Pseudophaeobacter arcticus DSM 23566: one gene and its partner. The protein of the gene in region 1 interacts with the protein of each later gene in a pairwise test. Links are inferred from orthologs where the notes say so. Each region holds a gene or a part of one and is shown on either strand. Other genes may lie near its edges.

Region 1 (3,125 bases):
CGACTGGCGCGCGCCTATGAAGAGGCCCTGGCGCCCCATGGTGTCACCACCGCCCAGGTGCTGGTGACGCTGGAAGATAGCGCTGATCGTCGCCGCTACTTGAACGCGCGGGCGACGCTTGAGACGCTGATTGGTCTGGGCGCGGTACCCATCGTCAATGAAAATGACACCATCGCCACCGACGAAATCCGCTATGGCGACAATGACCGGTTGGCGGCGCAGGTTGCGGTGACCGTCGGGGCCGATGCGCTGGTGCTGCTGTCGGATGTCGATGGGTTTTACAGTGCCAATCCGGCGCTGGACCCCAATGCCAAACGCTATGACACCATTGACCAGATCACCCCCGAGATCGCAGCCATGGCCGGCGATGGTGTGTCTGGCCTGTCAAAGGGCGGCATGATCACCAAGGTGCTGGCAGCCAAGATGGCGACAGCGGCCGGTTGCGCTATGGTGATTACCGAAGGATCGCCCCTGAACCCGTTGAAAACACTGATGGAGGGTGCGCCTTGCACCTGGTTCACCGCGCAGGATGACCCGCAGGTTGCCCGCAAGCGTTGGATTGCGGCGATGAAGCCGCGCGGGGTGGTTTCCATTGATGCCGGGGCCGCGCGCGCGCTGGCAAACGGCAACAGCCTATTGCCCGCAGGGGTCTGTCATGTGGAGGGTGACTTTGGCCGGGGGGATCCCCTGGCCATCCAGGGCCCGGAGGGGCGCATTTTGGGGCAGGGCCTGTCACGCTATACAGGCGACGAAGCCCGCGCCATTCAGGGGCGCCAATCTGCCGAAATCGAAGAGGTCCTAGGCTATCCCGGCCGGGCTGCTTTGATCCACCGGGACGATATGGCGCTCTGACCTCTCTACTTAGGGGCTGGAAACCCGCCTGTGTCTGCTCCTAATCTGGCAGCAATGGAACGGCGCCAGCCTCTCTCAGACAAGGCTTAGAAGAGACCGATGAAAGACACTCAAAATATCCCCGCGCTGATGATGGAACTTGGCATTCGTGCAAAGCGGGCGGCGCAGACCCTGGCCACAGCCAGCGCCGAACGCAAACATGCCGCCCTGATTGGCGCCGCCGATGCGGTCTGGGCGCGGCGCGGCGAGATCATTGCCGCCAACGCCAAAGACCTGGAATTTGGCGCCTCCAAGGGCCTGTCGCCCGCAATGATGGACCGGTTGATGCTGGATGAGCCCCGTATCCAATCCATCGTGGACGGGCTGCGCGCCGTGGCTGAACAGGCCGATCCTGTGGGCGAGATTCTGGCAGAGTGGGAGCAGCCCTCGGGGCTTAACATTCAACGCGTCAGAACGCCGCTTGGCGTCATTGGGGTGATCTATGAAAGCCGCCCCAATGTCACGGCGGATGCCGGGGCGCTGTGCCTGAAATCCGGCAATGCGGTGATCCTGCGTGGCGGCTCTGAGAGTTTTCATTCCAGCCAGGTCATTCATTCCTGCCTGGTCGAAGGCCTGCGCGGCGCCAACCTGCCCGAGGACGCGGTGCAACTGGTGCCAACGCGGGACCGCGCAGCGGTGCAGGAGCTGCTGACCATGACCGAATATGTCGATGTCATCGTGCCCCGGGGGGGCAAGGGGCTGGTGGGATTGGTGCAGCGCGAGGCGCGGGTGCCGGTTTTTGCCCACCTTGAGGGCATCGTGCATATCTATCTGGATAAATCTGCCGACCCGAAAAAGGCGCTCGATGTGGTGCTGAACGCAAAAACCCGCCGTACCGGTATTTGTGGCGCCGCAGAATGCCTGCTGATCCATCGCGATATCGTTGACACAATTGGCCGCGACGTGCTGACCGCGCTGGCCGCTGCCGGGGTGGAGATCCACGCCGCTGGTGGCTTGGTTGGCCCCAAGGGCATGGCGCCTGCAGAGGATGCAGACTGGGGCAAAGAATTCCTGGATAAGGTCATTGCCGCAAAGCCTGTGGCAGATATCGAGGATGCAATTGCGCATATCCGCAAATATCATTCCCAGCATACCGATTGCATCATTACCGAGGATGAGGCCGCCGTGGCCCAGTTTTTTGCAGAGCTCGACAGTGCGATCCTCATGCATAATGCATCGACCCAGTTTGCCGATGGCGGTGAATTTGGCATGGGGGCCGAAATTGGTATTGCCACCGGCAAGATGCATGCCCGTGGCCCAGTTGGGGCGGCCCAGTTGACCAGCTTTAAATATCTGGTGCGGGGCGACGGCACTGTCCGGGCCTAGGAGCGGCACAGGCCTGACCCTCTAACTCTTTGAAAGTACGGCAAGAAAGCCCCCAATATCTGATTGGGGGCTTTTGTTTTGTTCACGCTCGCGCAGGTCTGACATCAGGTGGTCTGAAACCAGGCCTGCTAAAACCAGAGGTTCTAGAACCAGACGGCGGCTTTTTCATCGCTATGGTCAAAGCCCAGCTGACGTTCGGCCTGTGTCGCGGCGGCCGGCAGCATGGCAAATTGCACCTGTGCCGGGGTCAGATTGGCCGAGGTGTCGCTACCGTCGAGATAGGCCCAAAGCGGCGCGTCAATATTGATCTTGCGGCCTTCGCCGGACACGGACCATTTCCCATCTGTGCAGGTCATGGTGATCATACCGCCATAGGGCAGGGCACTTTCCAGGCACAGCGCCGCCAGAAAGGCCATACGCACGTCGCTGCGGTTGCACCCTTCGGTGAAATCCCATTGGAACTTTAAGCGGCCCGCCTTGCTGATGTCATCCAGAACCGAGACGATCTCGGCCCGGCCCATCTGCTGATCGCCGGCGGCACCAAAGGCAATGCGGAAAAACCGGATGCGGGCATTGGCATTCAAAACACTGTCGGAAATCAGCTCCAGCTCGGGACCAGCCATGGCTCCGGACATTGCCAGCAGTTCCAATCCGTTGTTAATGGCGCCGACCGGGCTGATCAAATCGTGACAAATTCTGGACCCTATCAAAGCGGCCAAATTGGCGGTATCTACGGCCATATCTTTCCTCCGACTTGGGCCCATCACATGATCGACCTCAATGCTTTCCTTGCCCCCGGCATGCGTGTAAAACACCCGGAACATCCTGAATGGGGACCGGGAGAAGTCCAATCCAACGCAGGTGGCAAAATTACTGTCAATTTCCCAGACCAGGGGAAACTGGTCTTC
Region 2 (3,055 bases), 1.7 Mb from region 1 along the record:
TCACCTGGATCAGGCGCTCGGCCTTGCGGGACAATTTGCCCGCAACAAACATCCGTGAGGTATCGCCAAACCAGCCATCAACGATGACGGTCACGTCGATATTGAGGATATCGCCATCTTTCAGCTTTTTGTCGCTGGGGATACCGTGGCAGACCACATGGTTTACCGAAATGCAGCTGGCGTGCTGATAACCCTTGTAGCCGATGGTGGCAGATTTTGCTCCGGCCTCCTCGACCATATTGGTGATGATGCGGTCGATCTCTCCGGTGGTCTGTCCTGGGAAAACATGCTGTGCGATGTCATCCAGAATCTGTGCGGCCAGCTTTCCGGCCACATGCATGCCGGAAAAATCGGCCTCCTGGTAAATGCGAATGCCGTCTTTGGTGGTGCGGCCGTCTTTCGATCTCATCAAGCTGGGCTCCGTAGGCGTGTCACTTGGGGACTATGTAAGGGGATTTGGTTAAAAGAACCAGAGCCGCCGCCGGAAAACCAGCGCTGGATTGGGGGAGAAAGCTCAGGCTGTGGGCAAGCCTTGGCCGAAAGCGGTTTTATGCGCAGAAATGCATGTGGCGTAGATCAGGCCTTCGGTCCCGCAGTTCTGCAGGCTTGGGGGCAGGTACCAGAGGCAAGGGCCGACGTCAAAATGGGGGTGAGTTTCTCAATCGCAACCGCCTGGAGTTCGCCCCTGGCGGAGATGCCCCCCCGCCATGATCTGTCGGCAGGAAATTGAAGATACCCCAACCAATGGGTGGAAAATAGCCAAAGCCATGCCAGATCCTGTCCTGAAATCGGGCAGATAGACGGGACCAGATGAGGCGTCGATGCGGATGCATTTGGTTGGCCAAGAATGTTGCTTTGACAAGCCATGTGGGTGCGGTAGGTAGATCAAATGGAATTTTCTACGCCGCTCATCCCCGCGACCTTGATTCGACGCTACAAGCGATTTTTGGCCGATTGCCTGCTGCCGGACGGCCGGGAAATCACCGCACACTGCCCGAACCCCGGTTCGATGACCGGGCTGGCAGAGGCAGGGATGCGGGTCTGGTTGGAACCCAATGATGACCCCCGAAAAAAGCTGAAATACGGCTGGCGATTGGTGGATCATGAAAATGGTCATTTCTCAGGCATTGATACCTCGATTCCCAACCGTGTTTTACGCTGTGCCCTTGAGGACCAGAAAATCACCGAGTTGGCTGACTACAAAACCGTACAACCTGAAGTGAAATATGGTGAAAACAGCCGCATTGATTTCCTTTTGACCCAACCCGGTTTTCCGAAGTGTTATGTCGAGGTCAAGAGTGTCACGCTGATGCGCCAGCCGGGAGTGGCTGAGTTTCCCGATACTGTGACCAAACGGGGGACAAAACACCTCGAAGAACTGACACGGATGGTAGAACAGGGACACCGGGCGGTGATGCTCTATCTTGTGCAACGCACCGATTGCGATCGCTTCAAGCTCGCTGTTGATATCGACCCTGCCTATGCTCAAGCTTTTGATAACGCGCAAAAACGTGGCGTTGAGCGGCTTGTCTACGCCACCCGGATTAACCCACATGAGATAACTGTCGCGGCACCTCTCATGGTGGTCTGACCGAATAATTTTCCCGCATGTCTGCTTGGCATTTTCGGCCACCCGATCTAACGTGCAGTGGTAAATCATCATCAGAAGATGAAGCTCCGACGTGACGCAGACAGTGCATCGCGGGAATGTCCTTCTTCAGTTCAGCTGTGGAGGATCTCTTTTTGAATCACACCCTAAATATATGCTTTGTCCCAGGGCGCTATGCGGTTTCACGTTTGGCAGCACAGGCGGATGTCCCTGCTTGGCTGAACGGGCCTGGTTTCAGGGCCGTTATTCATTCTGACGACGAGACAACCCTCATCTGCCTTGAAGACCGGGTTCCCGTGGGGATCGAAACCGAAACTGGCTGGGCTTGTCTGCGGACAATTGGTCCTTTCCCGTTTGAGGCGGCAGGGATTGTCCAGTCGGTGATCTCGCCCCTGTCGTCCAACGGAATTGGTGTTTTTGTTGTCTGCACCTACGACGGTGAGCATGTGCTGATCCCCGCATCTGAGGCAGAGAAAGCGATACATTCCCTTGCAGCAGCCGGGCATGTTTGTGATGGCACCATGATTGAACCGGTCATTCATACAAAGCCATTGGTCGCCTCGTAAAAGCTACCATCAGGGGGCTGGATCCATCGGCTTTGGGGGCGCATGCGGCGGCGAAGTTTGTCAGCGGCACGGAAAAACCAAGGCAAGGAAGGTGTTTGCGCCCGTTTTGGCCAGAAACCGCGCGTCAGAGCAGGCCTGAGACGGGATGCCCGCTTGCCCTCGATGCAGGAGTGGCTATCTTGCAGCAAGGATCGCGCAGACTGTCGCAATAGGAGAGAGAAGATGCCCAACCCAAGTGCCGCAATGTTGGTCATCGGTGATGAAATCCTGTCCGGACGTACCCGCGACACCAATACGCATTTTCTGGCTGGTGAATTGACCAAACAGGGCATCGACCTAAAGGAAGTGCGGGTGGTCAGCGATGATGCGCCGGTGATTATTGCTGCCGTGCAAGCGCTGAGCAAAGGGTTTGACCATGTCTTTACCAGTGGCGGTATTGGCCCCACCCATGATGATATCACGGCAGATTGCATCGCAGAGGCCTTTGGGGCCGAACTTGATGTGCGCGCGGATGCCCGTGCAATTTTGGCGGCGCATTATGCCAATTCCGGGCAAGAGCTGAACGCAGCGCGCCTGCGCATGGCGCGGATCCCCGAGGGCGCGACATTGATCGACAATCCGGTTTCTTCGGCGCCGGGGTTTACCCTGGGCAATGTGCATGTGATGGCCGGAGTGCCATTGGTCTTTCAGGCCATGGTGGCCAGCGTCCTGCCGGGGTTGACCGGCGGCGAGCCCTTGCTGTCGCAAAGCCTGCGGGTGATGCGCGGCGAAGGCGATATCGCGGCATTCCTGTCGGATCTGGCAGCGCGTCACAGTGATCTGTCGATCGGCTGTTACCCGTTTCAGCACAATGGCGCCTATGGTGCCAATGTGGTTATCC

The links.
Region 2: the proteins of ARCT_RS0112050 (region 1) and sfsA interact in binary tests that used the Escherichia coli proteins (3 or more experiments, as listed by UniProt). The link is inferred for Pseudophaeobacter arcticus DSM 23566 from one-to-one orthologs.

The regions. Positions count from the first base shown.
Region 1 is NZ_KI421507.1:1,667,914-1,671,038, forward strand. Bases 283-3,084 are described here. They hold ARCT_RS0112050 (glutamate-5-semialdehyde dehydrogenase), read left to right. Parts: upstream 283-951; coding sequence 952-2,217; downstream 2,218-3,084. Other genes in these bases: proB (glutamate 5-kinase), read left to right, coding at 283-852; ARCT_RS0112055 (histidine phosphotransferase family protein), read right to left, coding at 2,361-2,957; ARCT_RS27515 (DUF3553 domain-containing protein), read left to right, coding at 2,985-3,084. In the rest of the region: more of proB, read left to right, coding at 1-282; more of ARCT_RS27515, read left to right, coding at 3,085-3,125. UniProt on the Escherichia coli protein: Catalyzes the NADPH-dependent reduction of L-glutamate 5-phosphate into L-glutamate 5-semialdehyde and phosphate. The product spontaneously undergoes cyclization to form 1-pyrroline-5-carboxylate.
Region 2 is NZ_KI421507.1:3,369,480-3,372,534, reverse strand. The notes cover bases 9-2,740. They hold sfsA (DNA/RNA nuclease SfsA), read left to right. Parts: upstream 9-889; coding sequence 890-1,591; downstream 1,592-2,740. Other genes in these bases: ARCT_RS0120740 (competence/damage-inducible protein A), read left to right, coding at 2,398-2,740; ARCT_RS26640 (ACT domain-containing protein), read left to right, coding at 1,708-2,175; map (type I methionyl aminopeptidase), read right to left, coding at 9-409. In the rest of the region: more of map, read right to left, coding at 1-8; more of ARCT_RS0120740, read left to right, coding at 2,741-3,055. UniProt on the Escherichia coli protein: Binds to DNA non-specifically. Could be a regulatory factor involved in maltose metabolism.